Regions from separate parts of the Paenibacillus sp. N119s genome, predicted to be linked through region 2. Evidence: riboswitches for the same ligand, from Rfam matches in the RefSeq annotation. Region 2 holds a riboswitch; the other holds the start of a gene.
What was found. Region 2 has a riboswitch for cobalamin ahead of metE (5-methyltetrahydropteroyltriglutamate--homocysteine S-methyltransferase). Riboswitches for the same ligand answer to the same signal wherever they lie in the genome.

Region 1 (15,372 bases), on a different contig from region 2:
CCGGCAGCGCCTGTGCTTCCTCCAGCGTCTGCCAGTCATACCCGGCAGAATCGCGCTGGAGTCGATGAAGGGCGATGCGCTCCTTCATCTCCACATCATAGGCTTGCGCCGTTGCAATGTAGCAGGCGCGCGGGGCGCGCGCCATGCATAATCGCTCGGCAAAGCCGCTTTTTCCGCTGCGTGCCCCGCCGGTCACGAGCGCCTTCATCGCTGCGCGGCTCCCTGACCGTCCGATACACCTGCATCGGCAAAGGTCGCCATTTCGCGCATAATGCGGCACGCCGCGTCAATCAGGTGCAAGCTAAGCGCACCGCCCGTGCCCTCTCCGAGCCGCATGTCCAGATGAAGCATAGGCTCCAGCTTGAGCTGGCGGAGCACCGCCGCGTGTCCGCGCTCATCCGAGGCGTGCGAAGCAAGCATGTACGCCGCGCTCGCAGGCGCAAGCGCGCGTGCAGCGAGGGCAGCCGCGCCGGAAATAAAGCCGTCCAGCACCACTGGACAGCGATGTGCGGCTGCGCCGAGGATGACGCCTGCCAGGGCGGCAATCTCCAGACCGCCGACCTTGGTCAGCACGTCCAAAGCGTCATTAGCATCCGGCTGATTTACATCCAATGCGCGGCAGACAACGGCTATTTTACGGGTAAGCCCCGCTGAATCTACCCCCGTCCCCCGGCCTACGATAACTTCTGGCTCAAGCCCGGTGAGCGCACATACTACCGCAGCGCTGGCTGTTGTATTCCCGATGCCCAGCTCTCCAGTAACGAATAGCCGTGTGCCCCTTTTAACTGCTTCTGCTACGGCTTCAGCTCCGGCTAAAACCGCCTGTTCCGCTTCCGTACGCAGCATTGCTGGCCCTTTAGCTATATTTGAAGTGCCCATGCGTACCTTACGGTTCACCAAATCCGGGTGAGCAACATCTGCATTCACGCCAACATCTACTACCTGGACATCGGCGCCCGCATGACGTGCCAGCACATTAATTGCCGCGCCGCCTGACAGCATGTTATACAGCATTTGCTGCGTCACCTCTGCTGGAAAGGCGCTGACTCCCTCTTCACACACTCCATGATCCGCAGCCATGACCATTACCGTTTTACGATCAAATTCAGGTTTGTCCAGTCCAGTAATTCCTGCTAACTGGATGGCCAAACTCTCCAGCTTTCCAAGACTGCCAGGTGGCTTTGTTAATTGGTCCAAATGCGCTGAAGCTTTTGAAGACGCCACCTCATCCGGCTGGGCAATGCTATCGATCAGCTGACGCAGCTTGTCGTTCATACTTTCCACTCCCTGCTCTTTTTTTAGTATGTTTACGATGTCCTATTGGTTTTCTGTGGACGCAACGCCTCTACGCAGCAAAAGCTGCGGCACTCCGCTATCGGGATGCGGAAGCATCACAGGATCTACACCATATACACGACGAATCCGATCCTCTGTTAGCAAATCCGATGAAGCTCCCAATCCTTCAACCATTCCATCCTTAAGTACAAGCAAATTATCGCAAAATTGAGCCGCCAAATTCAGATCATGCAAGACAGCAACGATCGTCACACCCGTTTCTTGGCGCCATTCTGCAAGCAATTCCATAAATTCAAGCTGATAGCGCAAATCCAGATAGGTCGTAGGTTCGTCCAGCAGCAATATCTGTGGCTCCTGCACCATCACCTTTGCCAAAGCTACACGCTGTCGCTGTCCCCCACTCAAGCGATCCAATGTCCTGTCGGCTAGAGAAGTTAGACTCAATCGCGCTAGAACTCGATCCGTAATCGCCTCTACGTCAACTCCTTTTTCCCTGCCCAGCCAGTCCTGATGAGGGAAGCGACCCATTTCTATAACTTCCCTGACCGTGTATCTTACTGGAGGAATCCCCTCCTGCTGGAGTACGGCTACAAGTCGGGAAAGCTCTTTTCTGCTGTAGCTATCGATTTTTTCACCATAGATATGAACACTTCCAGAGGTCGGCTGGTCTACACCAGAAAGCAGATGCAGCAAGGTCGATTTTCCACTCCCGTTCGGACCAATGATCCCCCACCAAGCTCCTTCGTTTACGTTCCAGCTAACATTCTTTAGCACATGCGATTCCCCATAAGCACGGCTCAGGTCCGCTACCTCTAATGCTCGAGCACGCACCTTCAGTAATTCACCTTGTTCGGTCACAGCAGATCCCCCCTGCGCAGCTTCTTGTTCCGGTACAGGAGATATGCGAAGAACGGTGCTCCCACAAAGGCGGTCATCACGCCCAAAGGAATTTCCGTCGGGGCTAACAACGTGCGAGCTGCGGTATCTGCCCAAGCCATAAAAATAGCTCCACCTAGTGCAGACAACGGAACAATCATCCGGTAATCAGGACCTGTCATTAGACGAATGATATGTGGTACAACGAGTCCGACAAAGCCAATGACTCCGCATACTGAGACAGCGGCAGCTGTCAGCAAGGTAGATATGATCAGGACAGATAGCTTCGTCGCATCTACATGAACCCCCATATGAGCCGCTTGACGTTCACCCAAAGCCAGAATATTCAGCACCCGTGCCCTATTCCATAGAAACACCAGTCCTATGATCACGTAAGGTAACAGAATTCCTGTATATGACCAGCCTCGCAGACTGAGACTTCCCATCGTCCAGTACAATATTTCATTGACTGTTTCCTTCGACATGGCTGTCAAAAAAGAAACAATAGCTCCTAAAAAGAATTGCATCACCACACCTGATAAAATGAGGCTTGGTGTGGGAATTTTCCCACCTTCACGCGCCAACGTCAGCACCATCCACAGCGTCAGCATGCCGGTTATAAATGCGACTAGCGGAAGCGTCCATATCCCCACGAATGAAAATTGAAGCCCCCAATAAATCAGTACTGCCGCTCCTACCGAAGCTCCCGAGGATACCCCCAGTGTATACGGATCAGCCAGGGGATTACGCAAAACACCCTGAAATCCGGCTCCCGCTAGCGCCAGCGCTGCTCCGACCAACATTCCAAGTAACACACGTGGCAGTCTAACCTTCAAAATAATCTGCTCTGCGGATGTATTCCAGTCCGGTGTAAACGTATCACCTAACCATGGTAGGTGGTTGATCAAAATACCTGTGATCTGGCTGACCGGAAGACTGACCGAGCCGATGCCAAGACAGAGCAGCAGCGTCAGTAGCAGCAAAACAAGACCTGTCCCTCCAAAACCGATCAGTCTGCGGTTCATTTGAAAATTTCAGGATACACGCCCTTGGCTACTTCCTTGAGTCCTTCCGTTACGCGTGGACCTGGGCGGCTGATCAAATTATCATCCACGGCAAATACACGGTTGTTACGGACAGCTGATATTTGATCCCATCCACTGCGAGCTTTAATGATATCGCCGAGGGACTGACCTGTTTTGTCATCCTTGACACTTTTGCTGTACAAAATCACGTCAGGGTTGGCAGCTATAATATTTTCCTCACTGATTTGATACCAGCCCTTCTGCGTGGCACCTACGTTTTCTCCTCCCGCCAACGTAATCAGCTCGTCCATAAATTCGCCTTTACCCACTGTCCAGCCTGGTGAAAACTCGACGTATACCCGCAGCTTCTGCCCTTTGCCGATGTTTTTAACTCCTTCTTTCACTTCCGCTACATCTGCTCTCATCTTGTCGGTCACCGCTCTCGCTTCTTTCTGATGATCGGTGATTTTTCCATACAATTCGATGTTAGCTATGACATCTTCAACGGTTTTCGGTTCCGTTTTAAAAATCATAATTCCCATGTCACGCAGTTTGGTCGTAGCCTGCTCACTAAGTGAAATCCCTGCAAAAACGACATCAGGATTCGCAGCAATGATCGCCTCCTCGTTCGGCTTCATAATACCGCCCACTTTAGGCTTTTTCGTAGCCGCTTCCGGATAATCAGAGTAATCCGAAACACCGACAATTTCCTGATCCAGCCCGATGGCAAACAGTGCCTCGGTTTCTGCCGGGGAGACGGAAACGATCTTGTTCGGAGCCTTTTTAAATGTAAATTCCTGCCCTGTTGCATCCTTAACCGTTAGCGGGTAAACCGTTTTGCCCGGAGGTTCTTGGGCAGTTACGGTCTGTCCCGACTGCTGTGAGGAAGCTTGGCCCTCTTTATTCTCAACATTTTTTCCATTCGTGCCACATGCACTCAGCACAACTGCCAATATCAGTGCCAATAGACCTGTTGACCATACCTTTATTTTTTTCCCTGCCATGTTTTGCACCCCTTCATATAAAAATCGTTAAGAGCGTTACTTGAACTTCATCCGATATTTCCCTCATTCCAGCCTTCTTTTCCTATCAAAAACCCCCGCATCCTCATATCAGGACGCAGGGGTCACGTAAGCACAGATTGTACGCAGGCGGGCAGCTTCTTTCCGCATGGACAGTCACTGCGAACACGTCATCCTTTCCTCGAAGGATTATGGTGACAGGCAGACGGGCAGGTATCCTGACTTATGGAAGATGCATGTCCTGATAGGCTTTTATATGCTTGGCGGCACATAAAGCAGGGCTAGTGAACATGTTTCCATTTACAGTGGCGGGACCGTGTCGGATTCACACCGACTTCCCTTTTAACAACGCAATGAAGGAAACCATAGTTTCCTCACACGGCGCCGACTCGTCTGCTGGATATTTGATGTAGTGGTAGTCAAGCCGTTCTTTTACTTGATGATTATAGGTTAAAAAGAGTCGGCTTACAACCCAAACTGCCGCTTTACTCACCGTCTCTTCTCTAATTAAGAAAGCAATCTTGCTATACATTTGTGCGGTCCTGCCCATCTTAACTGAATCCTAGACGCTTCTCCTGGTTTTGGATTCAGGCTCCAAAAATCATGTCCAGGTATCAGCATGCAGGCTAATTGGCGAATTACACCACCATGCGTGACAATCAAAACAGAGGGCGGCTCAGCATTCGACTCTGTGGGCTGAACCTTCAAAGCAGTGTGCCTCGCAAACAGAGAGTCGAGGAATTCACGCAGACGATTCACAAAATGGTTCCATGACTCTCCTCCAGGTGGGGTGATTCGTTGCGGCTCATCAATCCAAGCACGATATAGCGCCACATCCTTGAGCATGTCATACGTTTGTCCATCCCACTCGCCAAAGTGAAGCTCTCGCAGACGTGGTTCCATCATAGGAGGCATAACAGATAATGTTGATTCCGGCAAAATGATCTGCAAGGTCTGGCGACATCGCATCAAATCGCTGCAATAGATTCGAGCAAAGGAATGCCCATGCAATTTTTCCTGTAAAGGCTGTAGCTCCTGCTCAGTTCCTGACAGCAAACCCAAGTCGGTGTGTCCCAGATATCGACGTTCCTTATTCCATAAGGTTGTGCCATGACGAACTAGCATGAGCTCCATGTCCCACTGTGGATCTTCTTTAGCATCATTCGGCTCATTTATCTGTTGTAAGCTCGGACTTGGTACACATTCTTGCGTTATTTTCCCTTCTATATCTTGTCTCAACATGATGTCACTCCTCATTGCACCCATTCCAAGGCAAAACACCCTGCGGCTCCTAACAAACACACCCCTACAAACATAGTGGATACGGCGAACATCAGCCGGATCGTATGCCGGATATCCTGTGACTCCAGCGGTCGTAGCCCTTCGCCCATGTAGGCACGAAAGGAGCGTACGCCGTGGTAGACATTATAGCCACCAAGACGAATCCCCAGCGCACCTGCCACCGCTGATTCGGGGAAGCCGCTGTTTGGACTTGGGTGCAGACGGGCATCCCGCTTGACTGTGCGCCAGCTTCGTACAGCATCCAGCCGATGCAACCAGGCCGCTATTACAAGCATAGCTGCTGTCAGGCGAGCCGGCATGTAATTAGCTACATCATCCAGACGTGCTGAGGCCCAGCCTAAATACAGATACTTTTCATTTTTGTAGCCGACCATCGAATCAAGCGTATTTACAGCTCGATATGCCAGTGCCAAAGGCGCTCCCCCGATCAGAGCATAAAAAAGCGGGGAAATAATGGCGTCCACGATATTTTCAGCGACCGTTTCAACGGTACCACGCACAATTTCAGGCTCGTTAAGCTGCTGCGTATCCCTCCCGACAATCATGCCTAGCTCCCGACGTGCCGCAGCCAGGTCGTTCGCCTGCAACGCTCGGTATACGGCCATCCCTGCATCCTTTAGCCCTTTGGAAGCAATTGTTGTAGCGATCAGAACAATTTCTACGACGACAGACAGCCACGGGTGAATCCAGGCAAGCACACACAACAGCCCCCAAGCAAGCACAAAGCAGCCTCCTGCCACTATAAGTGGGAGCAGTATGCCCGCGCGTTTCAGTCCCCGGTCACTGCGGACCTTACGGCGAATCGCTTTTTCCAATGCTGAAATGGCATGCCCCATCCCGATGACTGGATGCGGCAACCATCTCGGATCACCGATTAGCCTGTCCAGCAGATAGGCTGCCATGATTACCAAGCTAACGATCACGCAGCTGATCCTCCTCCAGCACTTCACCCAGTGCAGTCAGCAGCCTATTATTGGCTTCGGCGTCCTTAACCGCAACTCGAAAATGACTCGCCGACAGCCCTGGATACATGGCACAACTACGTATAAGAATTCCACGTTGTCCAAGCGCCCGCTGAATAGCCGATGCACTCCACGTTCCCGGTGCTCTTGCCAGCACGTAATTGGCTTCGCCAGGAACGACACCACAGCCCCATTCCGCCAAGGCAGCCAATAAGCGACTGCGCTCCGTAGCAATTAGTTCCTGTGTGCGGCGTTCATAAGCTTGTCCGCTTCTCAGACAGGCCTCGCCAGCCAGCAACGCCAATCCATTAACACTCCAGGTCACCTGTTTGGCCGTCATTCGCCGGATATAGTCCGGATGAGCAATCGCATAGCCCAATCGTAAGCCAGGAATGGCATAAAATTTGGTCATCGATCGGATCAAAATCACATGAGGATAGCGCTCCAGCACAGGCAGTAGCGAGATTTGCCGTTCCAGTGGGATAAAATCAATAAATGCTTCATCCACCACCAGCACGGTACCCGATCTGCCAGCCGACTCTGCCAGTTCGTATAGCTCCTGCTCGCCATATTGCACCCCGTTCGGATTATTCGGCTGCCCAAGAAACAATACATCTACCTGCTTCATGAGCTGAAGGATGTCTTCCACATCCGCCTTCCATTGAAGCGAGGCCTTCCCATATACCCGGTGGACCTCGGCTCCGAATTTACCAGCCAGCTCAGCATATTCGGAAAAACACGGCTCCACAGTACCCACACGCTTGGGAGCCAATCCTAATAGCAGGAGCGCCATGCTTTCAGCCGCGCCGTTACCGATACTCAGCGACTCGGGTGGAACATGCAGCCGCCGTGCGAGCATATTTTTAAAATGGCGGTGTCCAGGGTCTGGATAGCGAATCACCGTGTCAAATGAGCTTTGCAGCGCTTCAAGCACCTCCGGTGGCGGACCGAGCGGATTAATATTCGCACTAAAATCCACAAAATCAGCCGCAGCTCCGCCAAATGTCGCGGCAGCTGTTTCCCTGTCCCCGCCATGTCCGTAAACCTCTATCATTGCCTCTCATCCTTTCCGTCCGTTTCCAATCATTTAGCTCCATTATGAGGCTGCTTTTTGCGTCCCGTCAATGCAAATGAGCTTTTGTACATAGCTCACTTGGGTTACAATAGAAGGAGGCACACATAAATTACACAGTTTATATACGGAGGAATGGACATGCTGTTCATCGACAACCAGGGCATACACGACCCAGCCATTAATCTTGCTATTGAGGAATATGCGCTCAAGCATTTACCGCTGGACGACAGCTATCTGCTGTTTTACATTAATCAGCCTTCTATTATTATAGGCAAGCATCAAAACACCGTTGAAGAAATCAACGCTGAATTTGTGAGAGACAACAATATTCAAGTCGTTCGTCGCCTATCCGGCGGTGGGGCTGTATATCATGATCTCGGTAATTTAAATTTCAGCTTCATTACCAAGGATAACGGGGAGTCCTTTCATAACTTCCTCAAATTTACGCAACCTGTGATTGACGCCCTGCACCAAATGGGAGTAGAAGCCGAAATGACAGGACGCAACGATCTGCAGGTCGGAGAACGTAAAATTTCAGGAAACGCCCAATTTGCCACACGTGGACGCATGTTCAGCCATGGTACATTGATGTTCAACCTGAATCTGGACAATGTGGCTGCATCGCTGCACGCCAATCCCGAAAAATTCAAATCCAAAAGCACAAAATCCGTCCGCAGTCGCGTGGCTAATATCAGCGAGCTGATGGACCGTGAAATGACCATAGAACAATTTCGCGAGGAACTGCTGCGGTCTATCTTTGGCTCAGAATTGGATCAGGTGCCTCAATATAAGCTCACCGATGAGGATTGGGCTAAAATCCATAAAATTTCCAAAGAACGCTATCAGTCGTGGGATTGGAACTACGGTCTATCTCCGGAGAGTAATATCAAGCACACACGTAAATTCCCGGTCGGTATTATAGATATCCGTATGGATCTGAAGGAAGGCTACATCCGTGATATTAAAATCTACGGGGATTTCTTCGGCGTAGGTGATGTCGCTGATATTGAAAATATCCTGCGCGGCAAGCGCTATGAGGAAGGCGAGGTCCGTCAAGCTCTATCCTCTCTCGATTTGAAGCATTACTTCGGTAATATTGAGCTAGACGACTTTGTTGGACTTGTATTTTTGGAAGACTAACCGTTACTTTTTTCCATGGTTTCAAACCAATACTTCAGTGGTTATAAGGGGATGGGCTCTTATGGGCGCCGTCCCTTTTTTAATGCAATATTGTCATTTTGAATATTATAAGATACAATTTTAATATTGCCCCATGATAGAGATAAAGGAGAGAATACCGATATGTATAAATTAATTGCCATTGATATTGATGATACTCTCATTAATGACCAGAAAGAAGTTACTCCAGCGACACAACAGGCTTTGGAAGCTGCTGTAGCTAAAGGTGTGGTGGTTACTCTCGCGACTGGACGTGCTTATGCTTCCGCGCACAAAATTGCACGCCAGACGGGGTTAAACGTACCGATCATTACGTACCAGGGAGCTCTAGTTAAAAACTTGCTGGACGAAAAAGTACTGTATGAGCGTTATGTTCCACTCGTAGCTGCACGTCGTCTCTATGAATTCTGTGTGGAACGCAATCTGCATCTGCAAACATATATAGATGACAAATTGTACACACGTGAAGATAATCAGAAAATTAAAGATTACACCGAGCTGAATAACACGGAATATTTTGTCGAGCCTGTGTTCAGTAAAGTTATAGAGCAACCTGCTCCTAAATTGCTGATTATTGACGAGCCGGAAGTGCTGGATGAATTAATTCCCGAACTGCGTGAGCTGCTTGGCAGCGAGGTGCATATCACAAAATCAAAGCCTCATTTCCTGGAAATCATGCATCATGAAGGCACCAAGGGCCACGCGCTTACCTTCCTTGCAAACCATTTTGGCTGTGATCTGTCGGAGACCATTGCCATTGGCGACTCTTGGAATGACCATGAAATGCTGGAATGTGCTGGTCTTGGCATTGCGATGGAGAATGCGATTCCTGATTTGAAAAAGCTGGCTGATTACATTACTCGCAGCAATAACGAAGACGGTGTCAAGCATGCCATCGACAAATTTATACTCAATGTTGAATAAGCAAAAAAGTGACTGTTAACGGATATACCTAAATGAACAAATTACATCAACAAAGCCTCCAAACGCCGCTTGTTTAGTTACATACGGCAGTTTGGAGGCTTCTTCTGTCATATCTCATTCTGTCATGTCTCATAATAATCTAACAACTTTCAAAATATCAGGCAACAGAACGTACTTTACGTCTGTTCACCAGACGAATGATTCCATTGTTCATACACATCAATCCGATCACGATGAGCAGCACCCCTGCCAGCATCCACCAGCTTACGTGCTCTCCATATAAAAAAGCACCCAGGCCTACAGCAATCGGTGGTGAAATATAGAGCCATGTAGTCGGAAACAAGGGATTCGTACGCGCCATAAGCCAGTAAAAGAGTGTCTGCGCAATCATAGAGCCAAACAAAATCAAATAAAATAGAGATCCTATAGCAGGCAGCAGATTCCACTCCCCAGAATTCCAAGGCTCTGTGAAAACCGACAGCACTAGCAGCATCCAACCACCATGAAACATTTGTGCCGCATTCAAGGCAATCGGGTTCGTATCACGAAACGCATCCATGACTCGTTTGGAATACAGAGCTCCACCCGAATAACACAGTTCACCCAGCAAAATGGCCATGCAACCCGCCAGCCACAGACCGCTGATTTGAACGGCCAAGCCGGGCAACACCACCAGTACGACCCCAAGAAAGCTGATCATGCAGCCCATGAGCGTAATTCTCGTCGTTTTTTGCCGCAGTATTGCAGACTGCATCAGCACAATCATCATCGGTCCCGTGGCTGACAAAATAGCACCAATTCCCGAGCTGACATATTGCTCTGCCCAATACAGTGTTGAGAATGTTCCGAAGGTCGTTCCCGTTCCAATCAGCAGTATTTCCTTACGCCATAATAACGACCACCGAACCTTTCCCGAAAGTCTCATCGCTATAAACAAAATTGCCCCAGCTACCATAAAACGTGTGCCTGCCGATAGGAATGGTGGAAGTCCAGCTTCCACCCCCACTTTGATAGCCAAAAATGTGGTGCCAAAAATAAGACACATAACTGTAAAGGCGATACCAACCATGACACTTCCCTCTCCTTTCTATTACTCACAAGCATACAAGGAGACAGACAGAACAGATGGGCAACCACAGAACAGTTGTACACGTTTTTGAAGTGCTGTATAGTACAATACACACAAAGGAGCGTGGACCGCATGGGCAAGGATAACAGCGAATTATTGTTTTCAACGGAACAGATCTCGACAGATCCGGGCTTAAAGCTGTATGAGCAGGTCGTCCATTACATAAATGTGCGGATGGAGCGCGGGGACTGGTCAGCAGACGCTAAATTGCCGTCTGTGCGAAGTCTGGCTCAGGAACTGGGTGTACACCGGTTAACTGTATTCCGGGCATATCAGGAGTTAAAGCAACAAGGACGTATCTATGTAAAGGATAAATCGGGATATTACGCTCATGCTTCCCATGCAGCAGAATTGGGGCCATTTACTACCTATTCGGAGCGTTCATCCACAAGACGGATCTTCCATTCAGAATCCACTTATATGGCAGACGATCCGTCTGTTTCTGTCTGGAGGGGGATGGATGGACTCACCCAGGTTCATGCCGTAAACGCGGATTTCCAATTTTCCAAGGCCCTGATTGATCCCTCTCTCCTACCCAACCGATATTGGAGAGAACTAATGGTGCAGGTGTTTGAAAAGCATCCGAAAATCGCGGCTACTTATTCTGCTGTACAAGGAGACGCTGAGCTTCGTGATGCCATGGCGCAGCATTTTAGCACAGATAAGCATTTCGCAGTATCAACCGACGAAGTACTGATTACCTCCGGCGCACAGCAAGCCATTGACCTGGTTTCCCGTTCTCTGATCCGTACAGGAGATCGTGTATTAATCGAACGTCCAGCCTATGGCCCCGCCATGGAAATATTCCGCAGACAAGGCGCCCGCCTGACTGTAACGGATATACGACCGGAAGGTTATGATATGGATCACATTGAATGGTGCCTGAAAACGGAAAAACCTCGTCTCTTTTATATGAATCCGACATTTCACAATCCGACTGGCTTTACGATCCCTGATGAGCAGCGCAAACGACTGCCCGAACTGGCCGAGCGCTACGGCTGTCTTATTGTCGAGGATGACAGCACCTATGATATCAGCTTTGGGCAAAAGCCGCCTTCCCCCATTTTCGCCTATGATATCTCAGGAAGCGTCGTCTATATTCGCAGCTACAGCAAATATGTAGCACCTGGTCTGCGAATCGCAGCCGTAACCTGTCGGCGTCAGCTTATGAACAGCCTGCTAAGCGTCAAAGCGCTAGTGGACAATGGATCACCGTTGCTGAATCAAAAGCTGTTTTTACAATACTTTCAATCCCCACGTATGCAGCAGCATCTAAAAAAGCTATGCATCGCGCTCCAGATTCGCAAGGAAATGATGGAGACCAGTCTCCGTGATTCAGGCTGGACATGGACTAGTCCGACGGGAGGACTCAACCTGTGGCTCCAGCTACCCTCTACGATCAAACCCAATGAGCTGCTGGCCAAAAGTATACAAAAGTCTGTTTCCTTTGTGCCGGGCAATGTATTTGATCCCATCGGCGCAGAGGGTAAAACGCATATACGGTTGTCCTATTCCTACGCTAATGAGCTGCAAATCAAAGAAGGGATCTCCACACTTCTACGCATCAGTCGAACGATGTGAATCGTTATTCTAACGGCAAACTCATGCCTGTGTGTGCCAAACTGATCCCTTCCAGCAGCCCGTAGTTGTGTGTGATATCCACATCATGGGACATATGTGTAAATACCGTGCTTCCGGGCTTCAGTCTTCCTACAAGCTCCTGAGCTTCCAGCATGTCATATACCGAGCGGGTGGCATACTCGGCCTCTTCATGGTAAAAACTTGTTCCCAGCACGAGTAAATTCAGGTTATGTAGAGGCAAAATCTCCGCCTCATTCAGTCCGATTGAATCCGAACAGTAGGCCCATGAGAAGCCGTCTTTTTCCAGACGATAAGCGTAAGCATATCCGTTCTTCCCGTGATTCACACGCCAGCCCCGGATGTTCCATCCGCCAAGTTGGACTCCCTGATCTACTGGAATAAGGTCCAAGTTTCCAGAGAGCCAGGAAAATTGACGTAAGATCGTATCGATCACTTCCTGTGGAGCGAACAAGCGCCCTCGGTTCCCGGTCCAGCGACAGGCATCCGCCCATTCTGGCAATCCTCCAATATGGTCAAAGTGTGCATGCGTCACAAGGATCGTAGGGATAAAACGCAGGCCGCGCAATTCCAGCTGTCTGCGCCAATCGGGGCCACAATCAATCATAAAATCCTCTGTCTCGCTTTCAATCAGCACAGACGACCTCAACCTTACATTCGCTCCTGTCGTGCGAGCCTCCATGCACACAGGACAATCACAATATACACGTGGAACCCCCATTGCATCCCCCGTGCCAAGAAAAATAAGCCGATTCATGATTTAACTCCTATCTATCTGGTTGTTTTTACTACTATTATAACGAACATACCAAGTCTGCGTAAATCAGTCCAGCAATCAACGACAAAAAGAGCATGTCTAAAGCCGGAAAATCAGGCTAGACACCCCCTCAGTCGTGATCGTTTTATTTTTAAATGATGATAGGCATCGGGTCTTCCTTCAGACGGTTCTCCACCATCCAGCTGGACTCCTCATTATATAGATAGGCCCGATGCACCAACACTCGCACCTGCTGACCAGGCTCCAGCGTAGATTTCTCCAGCGAACGGTATGTCATGAGACGCTGGTCACCGACCTGTACTTCAACCATCCATTCACTCCCGCGAAAATGCAAATGCTTCACTATGCCTTCCTCGGTTGCCGACAGGAGCGCAAATTCCTCACTCGGTCCGACATCAATGTACTCTGGACGAATCAAGGCACGTGTTCCCACTCCGGCCGCCTCCTCAAAGCCTCTGAGACTACCCGCCTGTTCAATCACCGTGGATTCCCCAATAAAGGAAGCCACAAACGGGGTTCCCGGTTTTTTATAAATATCCCAAGGCGTTCCCTTCTGCTCCAGCCGTCCTTGATTAATCACCATAATTTCATCCGCTACTTCAATCGCCTCATCCTGATCATGGGTGACGAAAATAGACGTAATACCCACTCGCTCAATCAGCTCTCGCAACCAGGTGCGCAGCTCCTGGCGAATCTTGGCATCAATAGCTGCAAACGGCTCATCCAGCAGCAGCAGTTGAGGCTCTGGTGCCAAAGCACGCGCAAAAGCAACCCGCTGTCGCTGTCCACCCGACAGCTGATGCGGATAACGATGCTCAAAGCCTTTGAGCCCCGTTAGTTCAACCAGTTCAGCGACTTTTTCCTTGATGTGAGTTTTGGAGCTTTTTTTCACTTTCAAGCCAAAGGCAATATTGTCGTACACGCTCATATGCTTAAACAAAGCATAGTTTTGAAATACAAATCCGATTCCACGCTCTTGTGGTGCCAGCTCGTTTACCCTTTTTCCGTGAAAATGGATCTCTCCTGCATCCGGCTGCTCCAGCCCCGCCAAAATGCGAAGAATGGAGGTCTTCCCCCCGCCACTTGGACCAAGCAAACCAATAAGATGGCCCGTCTGAATATCAAAAGATACGTCCTTTACCGCATGAAAATTACCGAAATGCTTGTTTAATCCTCTTACTTCCACATGCATATCCGTACACTTCCTTTCCGCCTCTGGACCCGTTTAGGAACAGCAGCAACCTTGCTAACCGCAAAGCACGCACCTATTTTGAGAGCATTTAATTATTCCAATAAACTTACTTTGTTTTTCTTATGTGATACTTTATCAAAGGAAAGCAATTTTCGTCAACTCTATATATTATCTTGAGTATGAAAAGGGTAAAGTAATACATAGAAAGGAGATGAATTCATGTTGCATACTTTTGAATTATCTACGACACGGCGAGATGAAATGCGTGATATTACACGCGAAGTTGCAGCCCTCATCGAAAAAAGCGGGGTGCAGCAAGGAACAGCATTAATTTATTGTCCACACACGACAGCCGGCATCGCTATTAATGAAAATGCCGACCCTGATGTCAAACATGATGTTATTTTGAGGCTGGATGAGGTTTATCCATGGGAGCATCCCCAATATCGTCATATGGAGGGAAATACGGCGTCCCACCTAAAATCCATTACGACAGGCCCCTCACAAACGGTTATCATTCATGAGGGTAAGCTGTTGCTTGGACGATGGCAGGGACTTTATTTTTGTGAATTCGACGGCCCACGCAGACGTCAGTACTATGTCAAAATTATGAAGGGCTGACGGGGACGTACAAAAAACAGACGATGATGTTCTCCCGCTGGATACATCATCGTCTGTTAAATTCTTAGTCGCTTTCGCAAAGTACCGTAATGATTAGTCACCGTCATGAAGTGAAAGCACCCAAAAATGCGCCCTACATGTTCATGGCTGAAGCGTGTGAATGCAGGTACGCTCATAGGTGTCTGCACAGCAGCTTTACATGTGCTAAAGCAGCAGGCCTGATCTCTTCAAATGTTAATCCGTCCTGAATATAAAATGACACAAAGCCATGCATGGATAAAAACAGACTTTTCGGTACCCTGGAGCATTCTTCCTCCGAATGTCCCTGATCACTCAATTCCTGGCGAATCATAGATGCGAATAATTCTACACAACGGTTTTGTTCTGTACGA
Region 2 (15,372 bases):
ATTTCATGATGAGTTCATTCACTGTATCCGTCTTGGCCATACTATCCAGAAACACAATAGCGGCGGGAACATCCGCCCTGAGGCCCACTTTAAAGCGGCGAATCAGAAAGTCCGGGCTATCTGACGTCAATTCCTTAATTTGCTGCAAGTTGGTTTCCAAACAAGTCTCTATTTTTAAAAAGCGCGGAGAATTTCCATTCTTCTTATCCACACCCGATTTTCTATTATGTTTGCGATAGGGATAGCGAATCATGAGCAAACCTCATCTCCAAAATGGTAGCAGTACACTACCTATTTCCTAATTATTGTATCTTTGGAGTATGCTCAATCTCTTCCTAGTTATGCACCACGCACGTAATCAAAACGTTCAAGTCAACCCAACGTAATAAATTCCAATAAATTTTTTTGTTTTTTTAAGCCTAATGTCAGTTCTTTTTGATAAAATGAAGGAATATGCCTCTCGGGAGGGTTATCATCTTGTTCAGTACGTTTTTTGTAAACACCTGTATCCTAGTCACCTTTTTGTACATAACCGGTCTTATTTCGCAGAGATATAAAATCCGTCTACACACCTTAACGCGAAAGGTGCACTGGATTGGAGGCGCTCTTTTTGGGTGCTACGGCATTGTCATCATGTACTACTCTATTCCAGTAGGGTTTAATACCATTGCTGATCTTCGTCATCTGGCTATCGTAGCTACCGCGACCTATATTGGCGGCCCTGCTGCGCTTATGGCAACACTTTTTATATGTGTAGGCAGACTCTTGCTGTTTGGTATCAACAATCAATCCATCGTAGGCGCTGTTTTTATGCTGCTTGCCGGTCTGGGGTGCGCTATACTGTCACATTTGTCGTGGTCACGTTTGCCCAAGCTGATTATGATGAACATTTTTGCTTTGGGCTTTATATTTTGTTCCCTCATGGTTAATTTGAGAGATCTTGACGATGTTCTGCATGTTTATCCGCTCCAGTTCTTCATTTCGATGGTTGGTGGATGTCTTCTGTACCTCATTGCTGAGTCTATCAATACTTCCAACGAGCTATTACTCCGTCTGGAGCGTACCTCCTATACAGACCATCTCACCAATTTAAGCAACCGAAGGCAGCTTGAATTCTCATTGGAGGAGGAGCTTCCTCAAGCTCGTCAACGGCATGAGCACTTATCTGTACTGGTGTTGGATATTGACCACTTCAAGGAAGTAAATGATACCTACGGACATGCTGCAGGCGATGCCGTGCTGCGTCAGCTTGGGCAGATTTTAATGGAAAAGTGCCGTGCTAATGATGTAGTCACCCGCAGCGGGGGAGAGGAATTCACCGTACTTTTGCCAAATTGCGCTTTTCGGCAAGCGCTACGCATAGCTAATCAGATTCTTAGTGGAGTAAATCAGTATGAATTTGTTTTGGCGGACGGGCTCATCCTTAGGGTTACAGTGTCCATCGGGGTGACCACCTTCCCTGGTACAGGAGAAGATATATCCGGAGCGGCCCTGCTGGAACAGGCAGACAAAGCACTATATGAAGCTAAAAAAGCAGGACGTAACCGGGTTTGCTCATATGAAATATAATTTGAGGCAGACCCTTACACAGAAATAGCCGATACAACCCTCTTTCGAGCGTTGTATCGGCTATTATCCTTTTAAACGAAAACATATTAATCACTTTTGGCAGAGGAGTTTACATCCTGATCGTTAGTATGACTGCAATTTCCCAACACAAGTGATGTACGCTTGGCGAGCGAAGCAAGCGTATAAGATTCCCATACCTCCAGCATGCGTTGTTCGCTCTCAGCTAAAATTTCGGATACGGCCGTCGCCAACTCCTCACAAAAAGGGTTGGTCTCCGGTTCATGCATCATACCCGGGAAAATGGGATCACATATTTCAATGGCGTGGTATATGTCGGCAAGTGTAATATGATCCGCTGAACGGGTAAGCACATAGCCTCCCTCGCGCCCTTCACGTGCTGCAATCAAATTGGCCTGCACAAGCCGCGTCAGCACCCTGCGCACCAAAGTAACTTCGCAATCAATGGAGCGGGCAATGGAACCACTGGCACAAAGCTCGCCGTGTTTTTCCAAATAGACAAGCGCCTTTACCGCAATTCCAAGCCATTTGGGCGTTGCGGTGCGTAGTCTTTTTTCACTATTCAAATGAGATGACACCCCTAAGCTGTATGAACTTCGTTGAATGCATTGTACGTGATGTCACATATAAGTTCAAGCCTGAAAGCCGGAACCCTCTGGATTGCTAGCACCCAAAGTAAAATGACCTAATCGCACTTCCCCACAGAGCGATAGATACACATCACGGATAACGGAGACTGACGGTAGCCCTTCGGAGAGCGTCACCCATGCTTGTGCTCCTCCTGTATTGCCTACGTTCATACGTGCTACGGCTTGGCTGTCCAGTGTATCCAAATGCAGCTCGATTGCTGCATCACGGCTGTTGCCTGACGCGCAGCACCGAAGCTCAGCCACACTCACTGTATTCATGTAACAGAGCCGATTTGACGCATTAACTCCGTATCCCACGTACACGCCAACCCTACAGGCTGAGGAGAGGAAGTTGCCTCCCCCAACCAGGCGATCCCGTGTGCCGCTTCCGTACCGTGCTTGTAGGCTGCAACCCCCAAACGTTCAATAGCCGGCTGGTACTGTAGCATGGATTCAATCTTTTCCTCTAAGGTTAGTCGCGACACGAGATCCCGTACACGCTCGTCCAGGTGAATTTTCGGATTTTGAAATAAATATTCGATACCCGTTGTTTCATGACTCAAATCCGCCATCTCCTTAACTTAATTATGATACTAATAAGTCCTTTTATGAAAGCGTTTTAATATATTATAGCGAAAAAGGAGTACACCGGCGACAATACCGAAATCATCCTAAATTGGATGAAAGGTAAAACGCAGCATAAAGAAAAAAATTGCATTTTCCCTTTCATATGTAAAGCTAAAAATAATATTTTTTGGTATAATCAGGATATCTCATTGAAGGAGGAAGCGCTGATGAAAAATACGGGAATGACACGGCCTCTAGACCAGTTGGGGCGAATCGTACTGCCTAAGGAAATGCGCACCACAATGGACATCAATATCGGGGATTCGCTTGAATTCTTCGTAGATGAAGAAGGATTTGTATTAAGGAAATACACAGGTGTTTCCTGCAAATTTTGCGGCGCAGTGGATCATTTAACTTATTTTCGGGACAGCTTTATTTGCGCTGATTGCATCCAGTTATTAAAGAGCGATGAATATGTCCATGCCACAGGCAATGATGCCCTCCAGGCTCAAGAGCATACAAAACCGCCCCAAACGAGCACAACCTGGCAACCTAAGCAATCCAGAGTGCAGCAAGGTGAAATGGTAAAAAAGCTCCGCAAGCTGATTCAGGAACATCCGGATCTGCCACAAAAAGCGTATGCAGAAATGCTCGATATTTCCCAAGGCCGGGTATCCCAACTGAAAAAGCTGCTCTGAACCTTCTAAAAATTGATATTCCAATATTATATACTATGTACTTGCAAGCCTACTTATTTCGTCGCAATGGCGGTGGCCAGGTATAGAGTAAGGCGCATATCTGTGGATGTGTCCCTTATTCTATACCTGGCCTTTTTATGCCTTCCGCTTCTATCAATGTGACAATAGTCACATACTCTCAATGTTTACGTATATACAATATATAGATCGAAACAATTGGTTATCACTAGATATTATCAATATGTTGTTTTTGTGAAAAATATATATTTTTTACTATATGGAGGGTTTTACGATGAAGGTGCTGGAAGAACATCAATTATACGACATCGGCGAGCGGGTCATTGGGGCACAAGATCTGGACATGCTGCGGGAGAATGCGAATTTAAATGGAGAATCGTTCAGCGGCAAAATGAGCAAGCTCGGCTCGGAATATGCCAAATGGTATGCGCGTCTGCGTGTGCTTCCATCTGAATTGAGGGATGCCATCGACCAAGGGTATGTATATGTTCACGATTTGGACCAATATGCGCTCGGAACTACAAATTGTATCTTCATCCCTTTTGGTCGTTTACTGCAAGACGGTTTTAATACAGGCAATGGCTCCGTGCGCACACCGCAAACGATTATGTCTGCGATGGCCCTGGTCGCCATCATATTCCAGTCTCAGCAAAATAGCCAATTCGGTGGTGTCTCTGCCAATAAAATAGATTGGGACCTTGCCCCATACGTTGCCCGTTCCTTCCGCAAGCACCTACGCCAAGGACTCCGACTGTTCGAGGAAGAAATAGACTCCAGTTGGTCTGATGACGAACTGCATTTAGCCAATACCCATCTGCAAGAAGTCTGTCCTCGTTCGTATTCATTCGCCTGTGAGGAAACGGAAACAGAAACCCGGCAGGCTGCTGAGTCGCTCATTCATAACCTGAACACTATGAGCAGTCGGGCAGGGGGGCAAATTCCGTTCACTTCACTGAATTACGGGATGTGTACGTCTGCTGAAGGCCGGCTTGTTTCGCAATCTCTGCTGGAAGCCACAATTCGCGGACTCGGAAGCGGGGAAACTCCTATTTTTCCACAGCATATTTTCCAATGTAAAGAGGGAGTCAACCAGGCAGAGGGCGATGTCAACTACGATCTGTTCTTAAAGGCGGTCGAGTGCTCCAGCAAGCGGATGTATCCCAATTTTGTGAATGTGGATGCTACCTTCAACCTGCCTTATTACCGCGCAGATGACCCGGATACCATCATTGCCACGATGGGCTGCCGTACCCGCACCATTTCTGACCGTTTCGGAAGAAACCGTCAGAGCGGCAAAGGCAATCTCTCATTTAATACCATTAATCTGGTGCGGCTTGGGATTGAATATGGCATTTGTACAGGCAAACGTCTGACACCTGACCGGGATCGCTTTGATGCGAAATTAGAAGAGGTTATGCGGATTGCAGTAGACGGTCTAATCCATCGCTATCATATCCAGACCAGCCAGCCAGCCAAAGCTTCGGACTTTATGATGCGCGAAGGGGTATGGGAAGGCGGAGAAAAACTGGAACCTGATGAGAAGGTAGGAAGTCTCCTAAAGCACGGTACACTTTCGATTGGTTTTATTGGGCTGGCTGAGTGCATGAAAGCATTATATGGAAAACATCACGGGGAAGATGATGCTGTATACCGTGAAGCACAGCGAATCATCACTTCCATGCGCATGTATTGTGATCGAATGAGTGAACACTATAATCTAAATATTACATTGTTCGCGACACCTGCCGAAGGTCTGTCGGGCAAGTTCACATTGCTCGATCAACGTGACTTCGGAATTATCCCTGAGGTCAATGACCGGGAATATTACACGAATTCCTTCCACATTCCGGTGTATTACAAGCTCCCTGCTGCTCGTAAAATCAGCTTGGAGGCTCCGTTTCATAATCTATGTAATGCTGGTGCAATTTCATACATCGAGCTGGACGGTAATGCGCGGAATAACCCGGATGCGTTTCTTAAAATTGTTCAGTATGCGCTGCATCAGAACATCGGCTACTTCTCCATCAACCATCCGGTGGATCGTTGTACGGAATGCGGCTATGAAGGAATTATCGGGACAAGCTGTCCTCAATGCGGCACAGATGAGGAACACACGCACTTTCAGCGTTTGCGTCGGGTAACCGGATATCTGACAGGAGATTATACGGTTCGTTTCAATGCTGCCAAGCAAGCCGAAGTTCGCGATCGGGTGAAGCATAAGTGAATTTGTGCGGCTATATTCCGGAATCTCTAAATGAAGGATACGGCCTGCGCACCGTTGTATTCATTAGCGGTTGCCGCCATGCCTGTCCTGGTTGCTTTAACCCAGCTTCATGGAGCTTTCGCGCAGGGGAGCCATTCACGCCCGAACGTCAACAGGAGGTCATCCGTGATATCATGGATAACCCGTTGTTGGATGGACTGACTCTCTGCGGGGGAGACCCTTTTTTCTCAGCAGCAGAATGTTCGCAATTTGTGCGTGACTTCCGCACAGCTTGTCCGGACCGAACTGTATGGGCCTACACGGGCTTTGTTTACGAGGAGCTGCTCCTGGATCAGGAACGACAGGAGCTAGCTCTTTTGTGTGATGTGATTGTGGACGGTCGTTTTGTTGAACAGCAAAAAGACCTGACCCTCCCCTTTCGGGGCAGTCGTAATCAGCGTCTGGTAGATGTGAAAGCCAGTGTACAAGCAGGTTACACCGTTTCATTAGCTTAGAGGCGAAGTGCTACTTAACAAGATGCCCTATAATGCAAAAAAGACAAGCTTCCGCGATGAGTTGGGCTTGTCTTTTTTTGATATATCTAACTGATTCCACACTCATTTCGCTTACGGTTTCTATTGCACATCCCGTGAGTTTCACTTATGATGGTGAACAAGTATACGAGTGCATAATTATTCGTCATACCTAATCGCATAGCTTGGAAATAGGTGTCTGTTCTAATCCAGCTCAGACTTAAAAGGGAAGCCGGTGCAAATCCGGGACGGTCCCGCCACTGTAAACGGGGAATGTTCAGCTGCTTAACACCCACTGGTCCACAGACCGGGAAGGGATGCTGAACGTCATGATCCGTAAGTCAGGAGACCTGCCTATTTTAACAACATCGCAGTACCTACGGAAGATAGGGAGGTGTTAAGAGCAGTCGCCGTATTTTTGAATTTTAATCACGGAGGCATTCTTTCCCCTACTTATTTTTAGCTTTGGGGACGGAATGCCTTTTTTGGTACGTAAAAATAAACTGGCTACGCCTTAGGAGGAAACAATACATGTCTATTAATGAACAGCCTTCATTGTCCGGTTTAAGCAGTAGTAATCTGGGTTATCCGCGTATCGGCGGAAATCGGGAATGGAAGAAAGCACTGGAACGCTTCTGGCAGGGCAGTATTGACGAAAGCGAACTGCATCGTGAGATGAAGAGATTGCGTCTGGAGCATCTGAGCAAACAGCGCGACAAAGGCATTGACCGCATTCCTGTCGGCGATTTCTCCTATTACGATCACATGCTGGATACATCCGTGATGTTCGGTCTCGTACCCGAACGGTTCAATTATCGTCCCGCAGGTCCGGTTCCTCTGTCCGTGTATTTCGGGATCGCACGTGGGCAAAAAGGGGCTACCGCCAGTGAAATGACTAAGTGGATGAATACGAATTACCACTATATCGTTCCCGAATTGGCAAACGTGGCTCCGGTGCTGACTGAAAATAAACCCTTACTGGCTTATCGTGAAGCAAAGCAAGAGTTAGGCATTGACGGTAAACCAGTTCTTATCGGTCCCTATTCATTTGTTGTTTTATCTAAAGGTTATAATCGTAAGGATCTAGGCGCTATTATACGAACCTTCCTGCCTTTATACGCCCAAGTTCTGTCAGAACTAGCCGCTGAAGGCGTCCAATGGGTTCAAATCGATGAACCTGTCCTGACCACCTCATTCCCGGTAGAGGATCTGGAGATAATTCAGGAGGTCTATGAAGCTTTGACCCAAGCTGCACCCTCCTTGAATATCATGCTGCAAACCTACTTTGGTAGCCTGGATCATTATGAGCGCCTGACTAAACTTCCGGTACAGGGACTGGGTCTTGATTTTGTATACGATGATGGTGAAAATCTTCAGCATATATCGCGGCATGGCTTCCCCAAAGACAAAACGCTAGGCGCTGGTGTCATTGACGGGCGCAATATATGGCGCAGCGACCTGAATGCCGTGGCTGCGCTGTTGAGCCAGTTAGCAGAACAGATCCCCGCCACACAGCTTATCGTGCTTCCATCGTGCAGTCTGCTGCATGTGCCAGTCAGTCTGGATGCAGAGCACAAGCTGGACCGAGAGCTGGTGCATGCACTAGCCTTTGCTGATGAAAAGCTGGAGGAAATCGCGATCTTGACGGCTGCACTTGGCAAGCACGATCCCTCTGCACTTGCCATGCTTGAGCAAAGTGCAGAGGCGGTAGCCCGCTTCAACAGCTCAGCGGCAAGGGTACAGACAGCTGCCGATCTGGCCGACCTGCTGGCAAAAGAGCCTCTGTCACGCAGCGTTCCTTTCGCCGAGCGTCGTGTAATTCAGCAAAACAAGCTGAAGCTGCCCCCACTGCCTACGACAACCATCGGCAGCTTCCCGCAAACGGCCGAGATCCGCAAGGCCCGTCTGCACTATCGCAAAGGTGAATGGTCTGGCGAGCAATATCGGACGTTTATCCAACAGCAGATTAAGGAATGGATTGATATTCAAGAGGACATTGGCATTGATGTGCTTGTACATGGGGAATTTGAGCGGACTGACATGGTAGAGTTTTTTGGCGAAAAGCTCAAAGGCTTTGCTTTTACACAGAACGGATGGGTGCAATCCTACGGCTCCCGCTGTGTCAAACCGCCAATTATTTACGGAGATGTGTCGTTCGATCAACCTATGACCGTGGAGGAGACGGCATTTGCCCAATCGTTAACCTCCAAGCCAGTTAAAGGAATGCTTACAGGTCCTGTGACCATTTTGAACTGGTCCTTCGAACGCAATGATATTCCACGCAGGCAAGTTGCTTTGCAGTTGGCACTGGCATTACGGGCCGAAGTAGAGGCACTCGAACAAGCGGGCATCCGCATGATTCAAGTAGATGAACCCGCAATTCGCGAAGGGCTTCCGTTAAAAAAAGAGCAACAGCAAGCCTATCTGGATTGGGCGGTTCAAGCCTTCCTTGTGACCACGGCCACCGCTCAGCCTGCGACCCAAATCCATACGCACATGTGCTATTCCGAATTCCAGGAGATGATCCAGTCCATTTCAGACATGGATGCCGACGTAATTTCTATTGAAACCTCTCGTAGCCACGGTGAACTGATTGCTAGCTTTGAGGATCAGATTTACGACAAGGGCATCGGTCTGGGTGTATACGATATTCACAGTCCGCGCATCCCTGATGTATCAGAAATGCTAGGCATGATCCAGCGCGCCTTGCGTGTGCTGCCGTCGGATTTGTTCTGGGTTAATCCAGACTGTGGTCTGAAAACCCGCACCAAAGAAGAATCTGTTGCCGCATTGCGGCAAATGGTACAGGCCGCTCAAGCAGCCCGAGCCACGCTGTCTGTACCCAACTAATATTCTTTTCGTATCCATTCGCGCCATCCTGTTCTGTTAACCATATCCTCTTCCCTCTTCCGGTCTTACTATTCAAGACCAGAAGAGGGACTTATTCCAAGTCATATAATGTATATGCACCTTGAATACGATTGACTTTCATCTGTTTCAGGTGTACGCCTAAGCCATGTTCTCGATCCCAGGAACAGCTAAAATTCAAATATAGCTCATCCTGTTCCGATGAGTCGGAAATCAGCATAGATACGGCCTGTATTCGATCCAGCAATTGCTCTGGTCGCTCCACATAAGGCGCAAATTCATTAGGGTCCTCTCCCCATGAGATGTATGCCTTCCGATACTTTTCCACGATGCCTACATAATAATGGTGTATGGACTCCAACACTTGAGGATGAATGACTGACGAGCATGCCATATACTTCTCCCATGTCTTTTTCTGAAGCTCCGTAGGTTCTTCTATAGCTTGTGCCTGTTCTTCAGAGTCAGCTCCCACGATAAATTCGACTTCTATCTCCGATGGCTGCCCGCAAAAATCAAGTTGCACTACACCACGCAGAACAATCTCCTCAGATACATCCCAAGTCTCATCATCCAGTTCCAGTTCTCTGTACCAGTGTTTCCAGCCCATCCTTTATCCACCTCTTTGTCATAGGTAATCTTTAACTCTATTGAATCCTTTACAATTTATCATTTTAATGAATAAAATTAAAGCAACATCCGGTTATTGGGCCCTGTCGAAATCGAGGAATTTCCAGATAAGACTACTTTATTCTACAAGATTCGCTATCCATGTAAGCCTTCAAGAAAGAAAATCAGCCCATTTGGACTCGAAGTTTTATTATTAAAAATTTAGTACCTTGCATTAATCAGTACATGATGTTAAATTATACCTGTCTATTGTTCTATAATTAGTACCCGTGACAAATTAAGCACAAACACACGTTTCTTCCCCTTATTCCGATCGACACCTATGAATTATGATTACATCAGGAAGGGAGCATCGCTCGTGAATGTGAACATCCAATTCAAAAAAGGGGTACTGGAACTATGCGTTCTAGTTCTAATTGGACGTAGAGACCGCTATGGCTACGAGTTGGCTCAAGCCGTCTCCCGTCATATTGAAGTAGCAGAAGGAGCCCTATATCCACTGCTCCGCCGCCTGGTATCCGAAGGATACTGCACAACGTATTTACAGGAATCGACCGAGGGTCCCCCCCGTAAATATTATCGGCTGACCGATACCGGTAGCCATTATACAAAAATGCTGACACGGGAATGGAATGATTTTGTCCATCATGTCGCAAGCCTACTGGAGGAAGGAAATTCCGATGAATAGAAAACAGTTTCTTACAGAGGTGGAGCAGCGTCTTTCTCCTCTCCCTGCAGAGGTACGCCGTGAACTACTTAGTGATTTGAGCCAGCATTTTGACTACGGCTTGGTCAATGGACAAAGCGAAACCGAGATTGCTTATCAGCTAGGTAATCCAGAGGATATTGCCCAAGAAGCATTGAAAGAAGTTACCAATGTAGACTGGAACGTTTCTCCTCCACTTCGCCAAGGTAGCTTCGCACGCAACCTTTTTACGTTCTTAGGGCTGCTGTTTCTTAATTTGTTGATCTCCATCCCAATGATGGCTACCCTATGGGCAGTATGGGCTTCATTGACCATAGTAGCGGTCACTTTCGTTGCAGCCTCTCTTCTGGCCGTCACGGATTATGCGCTTAACAGCACCTTTTACCCGACTAAATTCTTTTTCTCCATCACGTTAACGGGTATGGGGCTATTGCTGTTGCCTGGAGTACGTTATCTCCTGCTCCTTATGGTAAAAGGCACAGTTCAATACTGGAAATGGAATCAGATTACCCTGAGGGGAGCTTACTAACAACATGAATAAAAAGTGGTTTATTGCAGCAGGTCTGTGCATTGTCATCGGTGCAGCCGGCATGGTGGCCTACGGTGCCCCATGGAGTCAACAAGTCATGAAGATTAACAAAGAATGGACGTTTACACGTGGTCAGCTTCAAAACCTGAAAGTGGACAGTTCTGATGATGTCTCTATTTTGTTTACTCCTGGCTCTGGTGACCAAGGTAAAATACGCATTAGTGGAGAAGTTCAGACAAAAGTCGCCGACCAAATTCATAATGCCCAAATTGAGAACGGTAAGCTTACCATTCAATCGGAGCCGGCCCCTTCCTTGTCATTCTTTTCGATCACTCCTGATTTGGATCAGACGATAACTGTAGAGATGCCTTCTGGGGAAACCCTAGCTGATCTTCAGATAGATGCACATTCAGGAAATGTAAAGCTTCAAGATGCCTCTGTGAAGAATACTTCTATCGCTGCTACTTCAGGTACTGCCGAAATCACAAACCTCCGAAGTTCCCATCTGCTCGCCAATCTAACATCTGGCAACTTTATAGCCCATCAGCTTACAGCAGATATGGAGCTAAAGCTTACTTCAGGAGATGTCACTCTCCGCGACTATAGCGGTAACGGCCATCTTTCCCTAACCTCAGGCCATTCTAATATTACACAAAGCACCGCATCCAACCTGGAAGTGAATTCTGATTCCGGTGACGTAAATATTAAGCAGGCTCCCGATTTTAAAGGTGTCTATAATGTTCACTCTGACTCTGGAAGCATAAATACGCCCGAATCTGTCCCCGGTGCCGTGAGCGTAATCAAGGTCGAAACCACTTCAGGCGATATTCATATTTCCAAATAGAGGGCGGTTACACGATGCCTCATCGGGTCAAAGTTTGGTTCGAGGAGTTCAACCTAGTATAATGAAACCATGTGCTCAGATGCACAACTACATTATATTTAATAAGGAGGAGACTGGATGGAACTTAAGAATAAGACAGCCATTATTACAGGAGCCAGCAAAGGAATTGGTAAGGCAATTGCCGAAACCTTGGCCAAGGAAGGCGTTAATCTGGGGTTAATCTCTCGCACATTGAGCGACCTGCAAAAGCTGCAGGATTCACTGGGGAGTACATACGGCGTAAAAGTGGTGAGTGCTGTTGCAGATATATCGGATCGAGCACAGGCCGCTGCCGCTGTAGCTTCACTGGAGCACGAGCTGGGTGTCGTTGATATTTTGATCAACAATGCAGGCATCGCTACCTTCGGCACAGTCGCAGATATGGACCCTGAAGAGTGGGAACGTATTATTCGCGTAAACCTGATGGGAACCTATTATGTTACACACGCTGCTCTTCCAAGCATGCTAGCTCAACAGAGCGGAAACATTATTAACATTTCCTCCACAGCAGGGGAACGAGGGTTTGCAACAGGCTCGGCCTATTGCGCATCCAAGTTTGCTTTGATGGGCTTCACGGAAGCACTGATGCAGGAAGTTCGCAAATCCAACATTCGTGTCACCGCGCTGACGCCAAGCACGGTCAATACAGAGTTGGCGGCAAACGCGGGATTGCCTATTGGTGACGAGGACCGCATGCTTCAGCCGCAGGATTTGGCCGACCTGACCTTAGCTGCATTGAAGTTGCCCCCACGAGTTCAATTAAAAGTAGCCGGTATTTGGACAACCAACCCACAGTAATTCGACATGACATCTTAGATCCATTGGCTGTATCAGGCTCCGGCAGACGTAATTGTTCGTCATGCCGGAGCTTTGTTTTAGCATAGCTATACCAAAACAAACTGTAATATAAGCGCTTTGTACTTCCAGCATACATAACATACATTTCTTGCAACCATAAGCGCATTCCAAGAAAGGGGAAAAATGATGAAGAACACAGGAATGACACGACCATTAGACCATTTGGGACGCATTGTGCTACCCAAAGAACTGCGCACATCTATGAATATTAATATTGGAGATGCCCTTGATTTTTTTATTACACCAGAGGGACTGATGATTCGCAAGTATACGGGGGTTTCTTGTTACTTTTGTGGTGCCGTTGATCATTTAAGCTATTTCAGAGATCATCTGATCTGCAAAAGTTGTATTGAAAACCTGAAGAGCGACAATCCTTCCAGCCATTTGAGTGAAGAACATCCTGCCCAGCCGAAGAAAAGAAGGAGCTACAGAAACCAGAATGAGCTCCTGAATAAACTAAAGCAGCTCATGGAGGAGCACCCTAATGTATCCCAAAAAGACTTAGCTGAAATGCTGGAATTGTCTCAAGGGCGCGTGTCACAGCTTAAAAAGCTACTTCTTTAAATTATTCCGTCCATCTCGTTAGTTCTAATAATAGAAAAGAGCCTGACGGCTCTGGAATCATTCATATTATGCAATGTCAGACTGCTCCATAACCGGGACTCGATAGGCAAGCAGTGACTCGTCTATTACGGCAGAAATAAACGGCGCTTCTATTTCAGGCACCAGTCGAAGCGCATAGTTCCATGCGTTTTCCTCAATTTGCAGCGCTAGCCGTTGCCGGGTCCCGATGCTGTTCTCTTGCTCCATCGCATCGGAGAGACCCTCTAATTCAGTATCGGCGGCGTGCCCGATCTCATGCGCAAGCACAACCGTAAAATACTCCTCAACACGATCCGCGCTGCCGAACATCTGTAAGCATTGTGTTTCAATAACATCCGTATACATGGTAATGGTGTGAGCATGCATGGCATATTTGCCCCCAATCAGCCGTCCACCAGGAAAACGTTTCTCCAGCTTGACTGTTACGCCTACAGCAGCTCGTTCCAAAAGCTCAGCGACAATGCGCTCTGCCTGATTTCTCTCCAACTTAGCTTCGCTCCTCAAACCAAGATATATAAAGTTATATTTACGATAAAACTTATGAAATTATGAGTGTGCTCATACAATACACAGTACGATATTATACCTTTTTACAAAGGAGAATACCATGCCAGAAGATTATTATATAGGTTGGGGAACGCTTGCCCTGATTAATGCCGGCTCTGGCACAGACCAAAAATCGGAGCGGGATTAACTGGTTTGCGCTCTCACTACTGATAGGACCAATCGCGACGCTATTGATCGTTGTATGGGATAAACCGGAGTCCTGATCCAGCAATCAGTCCCCCGTTAGATTATGAAGAATGAAAAGGGCATCCTTGCGGCTTTTGTGCCAGCGCTGTTTCTATTGATGTATTAGCCTGTCTTGTCATATATGGCTTTTCCTGAACTCCGAAATTCGGCTTCACAAGCCGATTATCGTAAGAACTATGAAAAATATGCGTGGTTGCTGGGGATAATGGTGGGATCAGCCACGTCCAATTACCTGTCAGCGCACGACCAGCCTCGGATTCCCGTTCCTCAAATAATTTGAATTGTGCTGCTGCGGTATGATGGTCAACAATGCTAACCCCCGCCTTTTTAAAAGAATGCAGCACAGCAATGTTTAGCTCCACCAGCGCCCGATCACGCCATAGCGTTGTTTCACTCGTCGTATCCAGCCCCATCAGTTTTGCCACTTGTGGCAGCATATTATATCTGAAGGGATCCGCAAAATTACGGGCCCCGATTTCCGTTTCCATATACCATCCGTTAAATGGAGCTGCTGTATAGACGATACCGCCAATCTCCAGCGTCATATCCGAAATCATAGGCACAGCATACCAACGTAATCCCAGAGAGGTTATACTTGAGAGTTCCGGATGCTCAATAGGCACCTCCATCACCAAATGCTCAGGAATATCAAAGAGCTCAGGAGGCTGCCCCCCCACTTCGACAACCAGTGGCAATATATCGAAAGCAGTCATCGCTCCTTGCCACCCCATTCCCCTACAAGCATTGGTAAAATCGACTGAGATTGGATCTCCGATGATCCCTTGATCCGTTTCATAGCCAGCGTAGCGAATAAGCTGATGGTTCCAAATACGAATATTCGGCTGTCCCGGCTGGGAGGCGCGAAATACAGTAAGCGTAGGCTTAATTTTACCGCCGTTCGTTCCTATACGGATATGCTCCAATAGCTCGTGAACGATTTGCGTCGCGTCTGATGCTCCACGTGCATCCCTAACTAAGAGCTTGTCCCAAAATAAGCGACCGATACAACGATTACTATTCCGCCAAGCCATAAGTGCCCCGTGCTTCAACTCTTCGTAAGTGTGCTCGTACGTTCCAGTAGTCTCTATGTCATGACGAATATCAAGGAGCCGGGCCTCCGCATCATCGCGACCTCGGCCCAGCTCCTCATAACATGCATATATAAACTGCTCTGCTTCTTGCGAAAGCTGTTGTTTCCCTTCCATAACTACACCCCATCCCGGTAGCTCGCTTGCCCATGAGCCTGTGGTCTTCCATGCTTCTCCGTCATTATACTCCAGTAGCAGGCTGGAACCAACGGGATGTATATC

Region 1: linked by a shared signal. The riboswitch ahead of AC5V8P_RS07105 (ABC transporter substrate-binding protein) and the one ahead of metE (5-methyltetrahydropteroyltriglutamate--homocysteine S-methyltransferase) in region 2 are both predicted to bind cobalamin.

Annotation. Positions count from the first base shown of each region.
Region 1 is NZ_JCAJRU010000038.1:6,916-22,287, reverse strand. It holds gene cobU (bifunctional adenosylcobinamide kinase/adenosylcobinamide-phosphate guanylyltransferase) at 1-208, opposite strand, end outside; gene cobT (nicotinate-nucleotide--dimethylbenzimidazole phosphoribosyltransferase) at 205-1,275, opposite strand; gene AC5V8P_RS07115 (ABC transporter ATP-binding protein) at 1,318-2,154, opposite strand; gene AC5V8P_RS07110 (FecCD family ABC transporter permease) at 2,151-3,197, opposite strand; gene AC5V8P_RS07105 (ABC transporter substrate-binding protein) at 3,194-4,201, opposite strand; cobalamin riboswitch at 4,411-4,602, opposite strand; gene AC5V8P_RS07100 (histidine phosphatase family protein) at 4,727-5,458, opposite strand; gene cbiB (adenosylcobinamide-phosphate synthase CbiB) at 5,473-6,444, opposite strand; gene cobD (threonine-phosphate decarboxylase CobD) at 6,434-7,537, opposite strand; gene lplA (lipoate--protein ligase) at 7,697-8,698, shown strand; gene AC5V8P_RS07080 (Cof-type HAD-IIB family hydrolase) at 8,861-9,661, shown strand; gene AC5V8P_RS07075 (DMT family transporter) at 9,819-10,730, opposite strand; gene AC5V8P_RS07070 (aminotransferase-like domain-containing protein) at 10,863-12,371, shown strand; gene AC5V8P_RS07065 (MBL fold metallo-hydrolase) at 12,376-13,146, opposite strand; gene AC5V8P_RS07060 (sulfate/molybdate ABC transporter ATP-binding protein) at 13,298-14,359, opposite strand; gene AC5V8P_RS07055 (secondary thiamine-phosphate synthase enzyme YjbQ) at 14,579-14,980, shown strand; gene AC5V8P_RS07050 (TetR/AcrR family transcriptional regulator) at 15,153-15,372, opposite strand, start outside.
Region 2 is NZ_JCAJRU010000046.1:8,148-23,519, reverse strand. It holds gene AC5V8P_RS08120 (spore germination protein) at 1-253, opposite strand, end outside; gene AC5V8P_RS08115 (diguanylate cyclase) at 478-1,569, shown strand; gene AC5V8P_RS08110 (Rrf2 family transcriptional regulator) at 1,656-2,153, opposite strand; gene AC5V8P_RS08105 (carbohydrate-binding protein) at 2,220-2,495, opposite strand; partial or broken gene AC5V8P_RS08100 (hypothetical protein) at 2,498-2,779, opposite strand; gene AC5V8P_RS08095 (AbrB/MazE/SpoVT family DNA-binding domain-containing protein) at 3,011-3,481, shown strand; gene AC5V8P_RS08090 (anaerobic ribonucleoside triphosphate reductase) at 3,774-5,723, shown strand; gene nrdG (anaerobic ribonucleoside-triphosphate reductase activating protein) at 5,720-6,217, shown strand; cobalamin riboswitch at 6,412-6,607, shown strand; gene metE (5-methyltetrahydropteroyltriglutamate--homocysteine S-methyltransferase) at 6,767-9,085, shown strand; gene AC5V8P_RS08075 (DUF6985 domain-containing protein) at 9,177-9,710, opposite strand; gene AC5V8P_RS08070 (PadR family transcriptional regulator) at 10,089-10,418, shown strand; gene AC5V8P_RS08065 (DUF1700 domain-containing protein) at 10,411-10,965, shown strand; gene AC5V8P_RS08060 (DUF4097 family beta strand repeat-containing protein) at 10,970-11,809, shown strand; gene AC5V8P_RS08055 (3-ketoacyl-ACP reductase) at 11,927-12,646, shown strand; gene AC5V8P_RS08050 (AbrB/MazE/SpoVT family DNA-binding domain-containing protein) at 12,833-13,270, shown strand; gene AC5V8P_RS08045 (hypothetical protein) at 13,337-13,795, opposite strand; gene AC5V8P_RS08040 (nitric oxide synthase oxygenase) at 14,104-15,267, opposite strand.